3 regions of the Pectobacterium peruviense genome follow, and region 3 is predicted to be linked to each of the others. Evidence: predicted binding sites of a transcription regulator. Region 3 holds the regulator's gene; each other region holds the start of a gene.
The links. The regulator Fur, encoded in region 3, represses iron uptake genes when iron is present. The targets are predictions, from matches to a motif close to ATAATAATGAGAACNACTATCAA.
Positions count from the first base shown of each region.

Region 1: fhuE (ferric-rhodotorulic acid/ferric-coprogen receptor FhuE) is a predicted target of Fur. The motif match lies at 3,501-3,523, and genes of this name have one in related genera.
Region 2: DUT67_RS03590 (TonB-dependent siderophore receptor) is a predicted target of Fur. The motif match lies at 2,708-2,730, and genes of this name have one in related genera.

Region 1 covers NZ_CP161826.1:3,907,031-3,912,365, forward strand. Annotated here, with positions in the region: gene DUT67_RS17645 (AAA family ATPase) at 1-327, opposite strand, end outside; gene DUT67_RS17650 (hypothetical protein) at 643-1,092, shown strand; gene fhuE (ferric-rhodotorulic acid/ferric-coprogen receptor FhuE) at 1,209-3,422, opposite strand; gene DUT67_RS17660 (LuxR C-terminal-related transcriptional regulator) at 4,367-5,056, shown strand; gene DUT67_RS17665 (cytosine permease) at 5,071-5,335, shown strand, end outside.
Region 2 covers NZ_CP161826.1:791,976-797,310, reverse strand. Annotated here, with positions in the region: gene DUT67_RS03590 (TonB-dependent siderophore receptor) at 131-2,431, opposite strand; gene DUT67_RS03585 (AraC family transcriptional regulator) at 2,858-3,841, shown strand; gene DUT67_RS03580 (MmgE/PrpD family protein) at 3,950-5,278, shown strand.
Region 3 covers NZ_CP161826.1:3,434,085-3,439,419, forward strand. Annotated here, with positions in the region: gene fldA (flavodoxin FldA) at 744-1,271, shown strand; gene fur (ferric iron uptake transcriptional regulator) at 1,601-2,050, shown strand; gene glnS (glutamine--tRNA ligase) at 2,114-3,772, opposite strand; gene nagE (N-acetylglucosamine-specific PTS transporter subunit IIBC) at 3,936-5,335, opposite strand, start outside.

The DNA.
Region 1 (5,335 bases), 470 kb from region 3:
GCTCTCCGCGCGTAAGAAGAAGCCATTTTTAGGCCGCTTGATGCCTTTCGCTACCCGCAAGAAATTCGAGAGTCTGGAATGCGAGGTACGGGTGCCGAAGTTGAAATTGCGGGTGCCGCCTTCAGGGTTAAATCCCATCGAAACCGCAATGGCTTCCAGCAACGTAGATTTTCCTGAGCCATTCTCGCCGATAAAAAACGTGACTTTTGGATGCAGATCCAGCTTATCCAGTGAGCGAATCGACGGAATCGAAAACGGATACACCTCAAGTGAATCCACTTTTTCGTGTGCCAGCGCGATTCGACTGATGTATTGCGTTGAGATCATACGCAGTCTTCCTGACAGGTAATGAGTGAAAATATCCTAACACAGCGTGAAATAAAAAATAACTCTGTATTAGTTCAACAAAAATAATAGTCCGAAAAAAACATCACCAGCATAATAACATTATATTTAATTTGACGTATGCCATCCCCCCCTCATCCACAGGTCATATTGTGCATTACCCTATTCATAACTAAATTAATCCAACATGCAAACAAAGAAAATATTTTCAATTCAACCTTAACAAGGAAAGAATTAATTATTTTATTTGTGAAGCATGGGAAACACACAATAAAACCTAATAGAGAGAAAATAATCATGGCTAAAATCACACAGTTTGTAGGAACCGAAGCCACTGCTGGAAAATTACTGCCAGCATCATGGCAATTGTTCTCCAGAGGCAGCATGAGTGAATGTGGTACGATCAAAGTTAATTCTATTAGTGATTACAGCGCCAATATCACTATTGCAGTCAATATTCATCACGTCCCTTTTAATGCGACGGTGGATATTAACCTGCTTGATAAAGATCCGAGTTCAACATCTGGTTCTGCCACCGTCAGTTTCGATGGTGGTCCAGTAGAGAATGTTCGCTATCGCGAAGGAAAAGCCAATAACCCGCACAATTATAAAGGCGGAAATGCTATTTTCCTGGATGATTTACAATATGAAAACCTTAGCGTCAGCCTTCAACTGTGGCCGGTTGAAGACAAAACGTTGTTCTATATTAAAGTCCCAATGCTTTCTTTCTGGTTAGTTGCGGGTTAATTAGCAATAGTTTCCTCGCTCACCGATATGGTGAGCGAGGAAACAGTATTACAACACGAGTGATGCTACACCTACATTCTTGAACCGATACTTATTCATCAGCTCAAAATATCAACTTAGAAATTATAGTTGGCCGTCATAGAGACGCTGCGAGGCGCGCCATACACAGCATAAGGCGCAAGGTAGTCGTTGTACTCTTTATCAAATAGGTTATTGATATTCGCCTGTACCGCCAGCTGTTTAGTGACCTGATAGCGGCTAAACAGGTTAACCAGCGCGTAGCTGCCTTGCTCGGCACGCAGCGTGGTATTTTGCGGGCCGGAACCCTCCTGCCAGATACCATTTTGCCAGTTCACGCCGCCGCCAACGGTTAACTCCGGCAGCGTTGGTAATTGGTAGCGGGTAAACAGCTTGAACGACGTGCGCGGCTGTTCTGGATTGACCGACTTACCATCTTGATCGTCAACCACATAGCGCGAACCACCAAACGTCATTTGCAGGTTATCTGTCACCGCGCCATTCACTTCAAATTCAATCCCTTTACTGACAACACCATCAACGGCACGGTAGGCAAATTCCCCACCACCGCCAGGAATCGCGATTCCTGTTGATTGTCCCAAGTTATCCTGCTCAATGCGGAAAATTGAAACCGAGGCAGTAAGGCGGCTGTTATACCAATCCCCTTTAACACCCGTTTCATAGTTTTTACCCGTAGTCGGAGACAGATATTTTTTATTAATATCTTTTTGCGTTTGCGGCTGGAAGATATCGGTATAGCTGGCATACGTCGACCAGGTATCGTTGATGTCATAAACCAGACCAACATAAGGCGTCACGCGATTATTGCTGGTATCACCTGTCGAACCAATGATGCTCCAGTCGGTATAACGCGCGCCTGCAATCAGATGCAGCGGATCGGCCAGAGAGAAACGAGCCGACGCATAGAGCGATTTTTGGCGCGTGGTTGAATGTTCATAATCTGCCCAAGCCCCCCAAGCTGGATCGGCAATATTGCCATCCCAGTTGTAGTAATTACCCATATCTGCAGTGCTAATCGTGGATTGAGAGTTATAGAACTGGCTACGCTGTCGATTGTAGCTGCCGCCTACCACCAACTCATGCTGGCGTCCCAGTAGATCGAACGGACCAGAAGCATAAGTGTCAACCGCATCCACTTTACGGGTTCCTTTGTTCCATCCACCATAAGCACCAACATTAGCGCCATACGGATCAACAAGCTGCCCAGTCGCTTTATCCGGGAAACCGTTGGCATACATTAGTTTAGAATCGAAGTTGGTTTCGCCATGCGTCCCGTTCATACGCACCTGCCAGCCGTTATCAAAACGCTGAGTCAGATCGGCAAACACTTTTCTCGACGTTTTATCGGAATAACTCCAGTTCGGCGCGGAGTTAAATTTGTGTCCAAAATTCGTGGGGCTGCCATCGGTAAACCACGTCGGCAAACCACCCCAGGTAGGGCTATCGGTGTTGTGTTCCTGATAATCATAGCCAAGCGACAACGTGGTGGATTCTGTTACATCAGCATCAATCACGCCGTAGAGGAATTTCTTACGACTATGGTAACGATCGAGCCAGGTATCGTTATCCTGATAGCCCGCAATTACACGCCCGCGCACGTTACCGGATTCCGTCAACGGCGCAGACAGATCGGCCACCATCCGTTGTTTATCCCATGAACCGTAGCTGCCAGATACCGAGCCTTTGAACTCGCGGCTGTCCGCATGCTTGCGCACCATGTTCACCGCAGCAGCAGGGTTACCTGTTCCCGTCATGAGTCCCGTCGCACCGCGTACCACTTCAATACGGTCATAGATCGCCGTGTCTGAGCCTGAATCACCAAAATCCCAGATTTCGTTAACCACTGTCGGAATATCGTCAAACAGATAGTTAGTGATACGGAAACCACGAGCGAAATACGTCGCACGTTCGGAGTCGATAATTTTAGAGGACACACCCGTCGTGTTCGCCATCACCTCACCAATGGTTTGCAGGTTCTGATCTTCGATACGCTGCTTGCTGATGACACTCACCGACTGCGGGATATCACGCGGCGTCAGCGTCATCTTCGTTCCGGCGCTAGTGACTTTCACGCTGTAATCCAGTGGATCGCTGGCTTCTGCATTAGCATTGGCGTTAGCGCTGACAACAAGCGTGTCGCCTGAGGCAGGATTTTCTTCGGCAATAGCCTGAGCAGGCAGGAAAGAGGCAGAAATCAATAGGGCGAGAAGAGAGACTCCGAATGGTTTTGTTCCAGCCAGCGAAGAATCACAAACGCGCGTTTTTCCGGCGCGAGCAACTCCAAAAGACATGGTATATCCTTGGTTAACGAATGATGATTTTGGCGAGATGCTGATGCGTTTCTTGTCAACATTTGCACAGAAAGGTAAATGATAACTATACGCATTATTATTGTTATTTCAATGAAATGGTTAATTTCCTTAAAATACAGACTGATAGAAAAGAATGAATCACCATGTCGTTAACAAGGTATTGTTACAAAAAGAACATACGTGACATTTATAACAGCCCAGCCAGCCCAAGAACGGCCAGTGGCAATCCGACATCTGCCTGAGTGATTTCAGTATCGGTTCAATCCCTCACGGCAAACCTAAACCGATAATCGTCTTACTGAAGATACTTCTAGACAGAAATCGCCATTCCGGTGACGCGATGATCCAGAATTCTTCCTGATACAACGACATATTCACTTGACCGGTTGAGCAGAGTTTTATCGGCTAGGTAGTCGCCGTGGCGTCGCCTTTTTACACATGGCGCAACATACGTTGGTGGGGGGAGGAGAATGAAGGAGATAGAGGGCCAGCGAAACGGTAATACACTTCGCTGGCACAAACCGGGCGATACTCTGCGCCTTCAAAAGAACACAGAGAAATTAACGATATAAAAATTATTAATAGTCAACGAGTAACGTGTAAATGATATCTTTTTATTTTTCGATGTAAGACCAAATACCATCCTTTACAGGATTCGGTATTATTTCCCTGGTGCGGCGAATATTCGTTTAATTTTGCGAAGTTATCGACATATAATTGGCGTAAAACGCAGTGGCGAAAATTATAGCATAAGAATATAAAACCATAAAAGGCAAAAAACACCCTTGCATGACAAAAATGTTCATGATAAAGAAAATTAACTCGCAGCCAAATAAATTACCCTGATAATAATGATCATTGTACTATTAACTAAAATTCAATATTAACACCCATTGAATTATGCCACCTTCAAGGAGGGCTGAGTGTCACCATCAGCGGAACACATGACTGACTACATTCATAACCTGATTACTATGATGGAGTGTTTAAACGAGCCATGGGGGATTAAGGATTTATCATCGCGACATATTTACATGAACAAGGCCGCGTATATTTACACCAGTACGCCAGAAAAATTTGATATCGAAGGTCGCTTTGATGATGAATTTCCCGCGAGTTGGGCGGAGCTCTCCGACGATTTAAAAGAGCATGACCGTCTGACAGAAAATAGTGAAAAGCGAGTAACCGTGATAGAGACACATTACTGGTATGGAAAAAAAACGCTCACGCCCTGTGTTAGCGAAAAGATTCCTATCTTTGATGGAAATAAAATCTGCATTGGAACCATGTGGAGCGCCAGACAGTTAGACTCGTTGTCGCCGCTGATCTATATCAATCAACAAAAACCTACTCTATTACAAACAGAACTCACCACTGATGTTTTTACGCCAGCAGAACTCGACGTTATCTTCCTGCTATTACAGCGTTTTTCAAATAAAGAAATTGCCAGAAAAATGAATGTCTCGCCGAAAACAATAGAGAACAGAGTCTATAACATGTATCAAAAAGCGGATGTGCATTCTCTCCATCAATTTGAAGCATTTTGCCGGAACCTTGGCGTGGATGGTTATATTCCCCGCTCACTCATCACAAAAGGCATTCAGTTTATATAGGCTCGTATATCCCTATGGAAAAAATAGATGACTATCCGGTCAATCGCGTTCCACTTAGTGTCCGGCTGCCTTTTTTAAATGTAGCATTAGTGCACATCGGCATGCTAACCGCGCTAGACCAGTTTATGTTAGGCGCGGTGCTCGGCCACTCCATGACGCTAGGCCAGGCATTTCTCGCCATCTTTATTGGCAGCGCCATTTTTGGCGTAGTGACCGTGGGGCTGGGTTATGCGGGAATGAAAGAAGGGATGTCGGGCAGCCTGCTCGTACGCTGGTGTG
Region 2 (5,335 bases), 2.3 Mb from region 3:
AAAATTTCCGGGAGAAATTTTTAACGTTGCGCAGCAAGGGCCCGCGGGGTGACGGCCAGGGATGGCACGCCATAAAAAACGCCACGGGATTTCCCATGGCGTTTGCGACTCAGTATGACGGGTATAAGATTTAGAACGACGTCTTCACGCTGACAAAGAAAGTGCGTCCCGGTTCGTTATAGGTTGCCGCACCGGCACCCGCAATGGTGACAACATTATTGTTCACCACATCCTGCGCATTACCCGCACGGAACAGGCGTTTATCCAACAGGTTCTCTACACCGCCCGTCACGCTCAGGTTCTTGTTAAATTTATAGGTACTGCTTAACCCGAACAGTGCATAAGGGCTTAACTCATTGGTGGCGCTACCCGTTACGCGCTCACCTTTGTAGTTATATTTCTTCGGCTTCTGGCGACCATACCAGGTCACATCGGCCAGGAAGGAAAGGCTCTCCGTCGCCTGCCAGTCCACCGATGAGTTCAGCGTAAATTCAGGCGTAATCGACAGGTAGTCACCCGTGGTCTTATTCTTCGATTCCAGCATCCAGGTCAGGTTGTTACGCCAGTTGATCGTCTCCGTGACAGGAACGGTCAGGTTACCTTCCAGTCCCTGAATGACGGCTTTCGGTACATTGCCCCATTGGAAAATATTAGCATTAGCATATTGGGAATTAGTACCGCCCACCGCTTTACCAATGACAGTATTGCCTGCTTCAATTTTGTTACGGTAATCGTTATGGAAGTAGGTGACGCCCGCGATCAACCCATCGCGGTGAAACTCCAGACCAATCTCTTTATTCAGGCTGGTTTCCGCTTTCAGATCTTCATTGCCGATCAGGTAGCAAGATGTGCCGCCAGCACAGCCTTGGCCACGGCTATAGAGAAGGTAATTCTCGTTAGTCTGATACAGGTTCGGTGCTTTATAAGCACGAGCGATACCTAACTTCAGCGTGTAGTCGTCACCCAATTCCTGCGACAAATTGAGCGACGGACTCCAGTTGGTACCTGCCGTGCTGTGATGATCGACACGCAGTGCAGGCGTCAGCATAGTGCTGTCGGTCAATTGGACGTTATCTTCCACAAAGGCAGAAGCCAGACGAGCGACAGATTTCTCACTGCGACCACTGCTGCTAAGCGAACCCACACTGCCTGCTTCGGTTGTTGTCTGCGAGTTAGAAACCGGGTCTTTCATCTTCTGCTCGTTCCACTCAACCCCGAACGTTAAGACTTGATCGACCCAGACATTCAGCGGAAGATTCACTTCGTTATGCGCAGTGAAATTATCCAGCTTTATCGTGCCATATTGGTTTGGATTAGTGGTATCAAAAATCCCTTCTAAACCGCCAGATAGACCCTCAAGGATACGGGTATTATGCGTACGTTCGTATTGCAGATACGACGTAGAGCTGACGCCGCTGTCCCAGTAACCGCGATGTGTGACCGCAAAATTCTGCCGGTACATGCGGTTGGTTTCCTTGCCATAATTGCTGACGACAAGCGCGTTTGTGTTGGTATTTTGCGAATCGCCCGCATAGATATTACCCTGACGGCTGGAACCTGCTTCAAACTCCAGCGACTGCTGCTTGGTCATATCCCAACGCAGGAGGCCATTGATATCTTTGTTGCGTACCCCTTCACGCCCAGAAGGCAGTGAAGCTGACTGATTACCCGCGCGCACGGACTGATGTCCTTCATTAATATCGCGTGCATCGGCCTCAGTTTTATTCAGATTGCCGAACAGGCGGAAGCTTAGGCTGTCGGTTAGGCCGCCCATCAGGCTGAAATCGGTACGCTTGGTTGCACCTTCCGAGCTATGTTCCGGCTCGTTCAGGTAAGTATTCCAGGTACCGTGCCATTCTTGCGTCGGCTGTTTGGTGATGATGTTGACCACACCGCCCGCGGCACCGTTACCATAGCGCGCTGCCGCTGGGCCGCGCAGCACTTCAATGCGCTCAACCATGTCCGCAGGCACCCAGTTGGTGTCACCGCGAGTATCACGCTCACCGCGCCAGCCGTAACGTACTGCCGTACGGCTCGACACTGGCTTGCCATCCACCAGAATCAGCGTGTTTTCCGGTCCCATACCGCGGATATCGATCTGACGATTGTTGCCACGCTGGCCGCTAGTTGAGTTACCGGACAGATTGACACCCGGCATCGTGCGAATCAGCTCAGACAGATCGTTAGCAGGTGGACGTTTGCTGATATCCTCAGCCGTAATCACCGACACGCCAGGAGCCTGGCGAGTTTGCTCCGCAGCCGTCACCACCATCGTGTCTCCCGATAGGCTATTCTCGGTCTGATTCTGCACCTGAGGAGCAGGTTCTGTTGAAGGAATGGTCGAGGTCTGCGCCGCACTCAGAAACGAAGTCATCCCGCAGCTAACGCCAATGAGCGTCGCCAAATAACGGCGCGATTGTGGTAGTTTCATCAAAATTATCCTGCCCTGTAAGAAATGAATAAGTAGCCTGAAAAAGGTTCAACATCGCAGCCGGTACAGCGACACCTAACGACAATCAGCAAAAGTGCTGAATAACGGCGGAGATAAAACGCGCAGACGTAGCGGTTATCGGGAGAGAAGCGTCATGCAAACGGAGCATCACGTATCGTTGTTATGAAATACTGTCTGTAATCAATCAGCCCTTTTCTCCGCATTGCCAGAAATGGAAGATGCATTTATCGTGCAATGTGACCTCCCCAACGAAAAATGCTATTGAGAAGTATTTGCATTACCATTTTGGCGCGGTCATTGTTACATTTGTCATTCAGGACGGGGTTTGCTCTAGCAGCAAAATGTTTTGCCAAAGCATCAAAATGGAAGGCGCAGGTCGAAGGGTTTAATCAGGTAGGTAATCACGTGCGCAGCTTCACTCAGTCATCAAAGCCGATCTACAAAGATCACATCGTTCAGCAATCGAGTCTGGTCGCGAATAATTACCGTTTTATTGGTCCCCGGCTGATCGATAACACACCGGTGCTATTCGGATCGTTCACGGTTGTGCAGCTCAATCCGCATCTGATCCTACATACCGCAGATGTGATTAATCGCCACAACATGAAAACCCAAAACCTGCTGGATGGTGCGATCAAGCTGGCCATCGTGGTGAGCGGCAATGCACATATCTCATTTGGCCATCAGGAACTGCATCTGGGAGAGAGCCAACCCGCTTCCCTGATTGCACTAACGGAGCCGACGATGTTTACCCGCATCGGCAAGCGTGATGAATATGAACGCACCATTACGCTAACGTTCGACAGAGAATGGTTGTACGGCAATATGATGGATACCGTTGGCGACTGGCAGGCTATCCACGATTTCACACAGACTCACCTTGCGACACACTTATGGACACCGTCCCGACAGGCGCTGGCAATTGCCTTACAAACGCTGGATGCTAAACCTTGCCAAACGCCGCTCCAGCGCCTTTATCTGGAAACGCAGTGCATGAGCCTGATTATCGAAGCGTTTACGTCACTGACCGCCAGCGTGGCGCAGGAGAAAAATAGCGGTGTCAGCCTGCGCGGCTACCATCGAATTCAGCAGATCAGAGATATGCTGGAAAGCGGCAGCGCCGATCATCTTTCGATGAGTGAAATCGCCAAAAGCGTCAACATGAGCGAAAGCACACTGCAGCGCCATTTTCGCCAGACGTTCAATATGAGCGTTTTTGAGTACCTTCGTAACTGCCGTCTACAACGTGCCATGCTAGCCTTGCAAAAAGACGGCATCGGTATTGCTCAAGCAGCTAGCATCGCGGGCTACAACAGCCCCGCCAACTTTGCCACCGCGCTGCGCCGTGCATTTGGCATTACACCTGGGCAGCTAAAAGACCGCTTTTGATTCTAACCACTAATAACCAAATGGAATTTATTATTCCGTTTGGTTATTAATTGCTATTCAGCGATGCGCAGTAAATTAGTGTTTTTCTGCCAAGATGCCTGACAACTCATGACCAATCAGACTGATATCACCGCAACGCTTGCCCACCACATTATCCATAGCGAGCCAAACCAAGACGCGATTGATGCCGCCCGGGAAGGGGTGACTGACTTCATCTCCACCGCGCTCCCGATCGCACAGGGGGCGATTGCTGATAGCGGGCTCGCGCCGTTAAAGCAGGTATTTAGCGGCACGGACAGCCTGACGCGTAGTCTGATTTTGGGTTATGCCGGTCACGTACTGGATTTTGACGATTATCATCCTGCATTTCGCGGCCACCCTAGCACCGTCATTCTACCTGCGCTGTTTGCCCTTGCTGCGGAGGATTCATCCGTTACGGAAGATGCGTTTTTGACAGCCTATGTGGTAGGCGTAGAAGCCGCTGGCAGAATCGGGCTGGCGTGCGGCCCGCGTCATTACAGTCTCGGCTATCACAACACGGCCACGCTCGGCGCTATCGCCGCTGCGGCTGCGGCGGCACGTCTGTCTGATGCATCAATAGAGCAAACACAAACTATTCTTGGCTTAGCCGCCACACAGGCCGCTGGGTTGCGGGCGCAGTTTGGTTCAGCGGTCAAACCGTTACACGCCGGGCTTTCTGCCAGAGCAGGATTAACCGCCGTCAAGCTGGGGTTAGCAGGCTTCGAGGGCAACAAGCAGTTGGTGATTGATGCGTTTCTTGCCGCGCATGGCGATCAAAAACAGCAGCCAGCACTGCTGGTTGAAAACTGGGGAGCGCCGTGGCGCATTCTTTCTCCCGGTCTGGAGTTCAAGCGCTACCCAACCTGTGGCGGAACCCACAGCGCCGCCGAAGCCGCGTTTGCGTTGCGGGAGCAGTGGCATGAGCAAAATGGTGCGGATGCCGATCTGGCCGACGCTATCGAGCGTATCACGGTAACCTTCCCGCCGGGCGGCGACGTCGCTCCTTTCATCCGTAACGCGACAAATGGCGTAGAAGCACGATTCAGTCTGGAATATGTCATTGCAGCGGCACTGATTGAAGGGGAACTGAAGCTGGCGCATTTTTCAGAAGCGCCAGTTGAAGCAGCAATCTCAGCACTGGCGAAGCGCGTCATACGCCGCGCCGATGAAACAGCGCCACCTGATGAGCTTGACCCAGAAGCACGTTTTCATGAGGTCACCCTGCATTTGCGTAACGGCAGCCCGCTAATCCAGCGCACCACGCGTCAGGAAACCTCTGCACGGCCAACCGATCTACGAGCTAAATTGCAGCAAACCATCGGTTCTCTGGCTCATCTCGACAGCAACCAGATCGCCGATCGTTGCGCGTTACGGCAGGAAGGCGATCTACGCTATTTGCTTGGGCTGCTATTTTAACAATGCTGGTTTTAACAAAATACTGGCTTTAACGGGATGCTGATTGCTGTCGATAAC
Region 3 (5,335 bases):
ATCGGCTAAATACAGAGAATATTTAGCGTTCTCGCTATATTTATTAATATAATTTTTCACATTGAGAATAAACCCACCTATTTTATAGATATAAGGATTTTAATCAGAGGGTTGCAAGTAAGAGCATTATCCATACTCGCCACATCTCTGATAGCAGGGATATGCCATTTCGCAGCAAAGCAATTAGAGGTGATTTTTCATTTTATTCTTTAACATCAAAAGAATAAAATCATCATCACGGCATTGCATCGTTTCAGCTGCAAATGGTTATAATTCTTATTTCCTTTCATTAGGAATATTCCCGCAAAATGTTACAGGTTTTCAATTCGCTAAAAAACATTATCCTTTGTATGTATTTTAATTCTCCTGAATAGTAACGTTCCGTTCCGTGACTTTTATTTTTCACAAAAAGAAGCCTGCTTTTAATTACAACCGGTACAAGTTGTAAAAATAAAAAGCACATTCATAAAAAATGAAACATTGTTATGAATAAATAACCGCGACGATATTAAGGAAATGTGCGTTTACTCTCAGACGATAACATAAACCTTATTAACCATGTGGAATTTAACATTAACAGTGATGTTTTTCATTTCCCTTCCTTGCCTCCGCCTGTCACCCGCTCTTGATTTACGCCTCCTTACCGATACGAGTTTCTCCAGATGTGAGTGTCTGTTATTATTAACGGATAAGTGGGTGAAATATTACACCATACCATTAGGAATCAAGAGGTTATTCAATTCATGGCACTCATCGGAATATTCTTTGGCAGCGATACGGGCAACACTGAAAACATTGCCAAAACGATCCAACAGCAGTTAGGCAGCGGCGTTGCGGATGTTCATGACATCGCCAAAAGCAGCAAAGAAGACCTCGAAGGTTTCGATATTCTGCTATTGGGTATTCCAACCTGGTATTACGGTGAAGCTCAATGTGATTGGGATGACTTTTTCCCGTCACTGGAAGAAGTTGATTTCACAGGAAAATTGGTTGCTCTGTTTGGTTGCGGCGATCAGGAAGACTACGCGGAATACTTCTGTGATGCTATGGGCACCATTCGTGACATCATTGAACCTCGCGGCGCGACGATTGTCGGCCACTGGCCAACAGAAGGTTATTATTTTGAAGCATCTAAAGGGCTTGCCGACGACAATCACTTCATTGGTTTAGCTATCGATGAAGACCGTCAGCCTGAACTCACCAACGAACGCGTGACGACGTGGGTGAAGCAGATCAGTGATGAACTGAATCTGAAAGAGCTAGTTGGCTAAGCCATTTTGGCTCTGATATCCCCTATCAGAGCCAAAACAGCATTGATAGGTAAAACCTTTCATAATAATTGATACATTTTTTTAACTTCTATCAGTAAACCTGTACAATAATCCCATCGGTTTTATACGTGCATAACCATTTCCTCATTCATCAACAACGGATTGCGTTGTATATCAGTAGTGTGAATGGGGACAATATTGTTAACATTCCCTTGTTTTCATTTTGTATGCGCGGTTCTATAATTGAGACGTGATTACATTTTTTAAGCCGACCGATGTCATAGGCTAGGCAGCCTCCATTGATAAGTAAGCAACAGGACTAAACCCGCATGACTGACAACAATACCGCATTAAAGAAGGCCGGCCTGAAAGTCACTCTTCCAAGACTGAAAATACTGGAAGTGTTACAGGATCCTGTCTGCCATCACGTCAGTGCGGAAGATTTATATAAGAGACTGATTGATATGGGCGAAGAGATCGGTCTTGCTACCGTCTATCGCGTACTTAACCAGTTTGATGATGCGGGCATCGTAACCCGTCATAACTTCGAAGGCGGCAAATCCGTCTTTGAATTGACGCAGCAGCATCATCACGATCACTTAATTTGCCTCGACTGCGGCAAAGTCATTGAATTCCGCGATGAATCTATCGAAGCACGTCAACGCGAGATCGCAGAAAGACATGGCATTAAACTGTCCAACCACAGTTTGTATCTCTATGGGCATTGCAGTGAAGGGGATTGCCGCGAGGATGAAACCCTGCACGACGCCACACGATAAATCGACCGCATAAAAGAATAAAACCGCCGAGGCGGTTTTATTCTTGTCTTCTTATCGGTGGCCTTAGCCTACCCAAGTATCACGTAGTCCAACCGTACGGTTAAACACTAGGTGTTCTGCACTGGAGTAAACGCGATCGGCACAGAAGTAACCTTCACGCTCAAACTGATACGCTTTCTCTACTTCGGCCTGTGCCAAACTCGCTTCTACAAAACCTTGCGTAATTTTCAGTGAGTCTGGGTTAATCGTTGACAGGAAGTCATCCGCCGCCGCAGGGTTTGCCACACTGAACAGACGATCGTACAAACGGAATTCCGCTGGCACCGCATGCGCCGCAGAAACCCAGTGGATGACGCCCTTCACTTTACGACCATCTGCCGGATCTTTGCTCAGCGTTTCCGCATCATAGCTACAGTAAATGGTGGTGATAGTGCCCTGCTCGTCTTTTTCAATGCGATCGGCTTTGATCACATAGGCATTACGCAAGCGAACTTCTTTACCCAAGACCAGACGCTTGTACTGTTTGTTAGCTTCTTCACGGAAGTCAGCACGATCGATATAAACTTCACGGCTGAATGCTACCTGACGTGAGCCCATTTCTGGCTTATTCGGATGGTTAGGCATCGCAACAAACTCTTCGTGCTCGGCTGGCAGATTCTCGATAACCACTTTGACCGGATCCAGCACTGCCATCGCACGCGGGGCATTTTCATTCAGATCATCACGGATACAGGATTCAAGCGCGGCCATTTCCACGTTGTTATCCTGCTTCGTTACACCGATGCGCACACAGAATTCACGGATAGAAGACGCACTATAGCCACGACGACGCAGACCCGAAATGGTCGGCATACGCGGATCGTCCCATCCTTCAACGACATTTTCCACAACCAGCTGATTCAGCTTACGCTTAGACATAATCGCGTATTCAAGGTTAAGGCGGGAAAACTCGTACTGACGCGGATGACAAGGAATGGTGATGTTATCCAGCACCCAGTCGTACAGACGGCGGTTATCCTGGAATTCCAGCGTACACAGTGAATGCGTGATCCCTTCCAGCGCATCGGAAATGCAGTGGGTGAAATCATACATCGGGTAGATGCACCACTTATTGCCCGTCTGGTGGTGATCGGCAAATTTAATGCGATATAACACCGGATCGCGCATCACGATAAAGGACGAGGCCATATCGATTTTTGCACGCAGACAAGCTGTACCTTCAGCAAACCCACCGTTGCGCATCTTTTCAAACAGTGCCAGGTTTTCCTGCACGGTACGATCGCGGTAAGGGCTATTTTTACCCGGCGCCGTTAGCGTGCCGCGGTATTCACGAATCTGTTCGGGCGTCAATTCATCAACGTAAGCCAGCCCTTTACCGATCAGCTCAACCGCATAAGCGTGCAATTGATCGAAATAATCAGAAGAATAACGAACGTTGCCGCTCCATGAAAAACCCAACCACTCGACGTCACGTTTGATCGACTCAACGTATTCGATATCTTCTTTCACCGGATTGGTGTCATCAAAACGCAGATTGCACTGCCCCTGATAGTCACGTGCGATACCAAAATTCAGGCAAATAGACTTCGCATGCCCAATATGCAGATAGCCGTTCGGCTCTGGCGGGAAACGCGTCTGAATATGGTCATGCTTACCGGACGCCAGATCTTCATCAATAATCTGACGGATAAAGTTAGTCGGGCGGGCTTCAGCCTCACTCATTCTTCATTCCTCAATGCTAAAACGACGTATAACCGACAATGATCCAACAAGCTACGCTGGGAAACAACCGTTAATTATTCATAACGAAAAAAAGGGCGAGATTGCTATCTCGCCCATCACTTTCATCGACATAACACCGCGTTAAACAAGTAACGATGTCATATTACGCTTTATCATGTTCCGCTTTCAGCGCGGTTGCGATTGATTCAGCCTGTGTGCCCACAACAATCTGCACACTCTGCTTATTCAGACGAATAACACCTGCCGCACCAAGACGTTTCGCCTGCGCCTCATCAACCAGAGAAGAGTCAGCCACATTCAAACGCAAACGCGTGATACAGGCATCAATACCTATCAGATTGGCTTTGCCGCCCAGCGCCTGCAAATAACCACGCGCCAACGTCGCCGTATCGCTTGATTTCTCACCCGCAGATGCAGTACTCACGTCATATCCATCGGCTTCGCTACCGCTCACGGCAAGTTCACGTCCCGGTGTTAACAGATTGAAGCGAGTAATCGTGAAGCGGAACACCACATAATAAATGACGAAGAATACCAGCCCTTGTGCAATCAGCATGTACCACTGGGTGGCTAGCGGGTTACGCGAGGACAGCACCATATCCACCAGACCAGCACTGAAGCCAAACCCGGCAATCCAATGCATACTGGCAGCGATAAAGACGGAAAAACCCGTCAGTAGCGCATGAAGGAAGTACAGCACTGGTGCCACGAACATGAATGAGAATTCCAGCGGCTCGGTGATCCCAGTGAAGAATGAAGCAAACGCCGCCGCCAGCATAATCCCGGCAACTTTACTTTTGTTCTCAGGACGCGCGCAGTGGTAGATCGCTAACGCGGCTCCCGGTAGGCCGAACATCATAATCGGGAAGAAGCCCGCCTGATAACGCCCTGTGATCCCCACCACGGCTTTGCCTGAATCGATAGACTGCTGACCAGCCAGGAAGTTAGGGATATCGTTGATACCCGCAACGTCAAACCAGAACACGGAATTCAGCGCGTGGTGTAACCCAACAGGAATCAGTAAGCGGTTAAAGAAGGCATAAACCCCAGCACCAGCCGACCCCAACTGTTGAATGTGTTCACCAAACGATACCAGCGCATTGTAAATCACCGGCCAGACGTACATTAAAATGAACGCCACCAGAATCATCAGGAAAGAAACCAGAATCGGCACCAGACGCCGCCCACTGAAGAACGACAGCGCTTTAGGCAATTCCACCTGGCTGAAGCGGTTATACAGTTCAGCGGACATCACACCAACAAGAATCCCGATAAATTGGTTTTCAATCTTGCCAAACGCAGCGGGCACCTGTTCAACAGGGATCCGCTGAATCATGGCGACAACGGCCGGTGAACACAGCGTGGTCAGCACCAGATAACCAACAAAGCCGGTCAATGCTGCCGCGCCATCCTTATCTTTCGACATACCATAAGCGACACCGACCGCAAACAGTACCGCCATATGCCCGATAATCGCCTCACCCGATTTAATGAGAAGTGCCGCCAACGCGTTCTCGCTTCCCCAACCAACCGGATCGATCC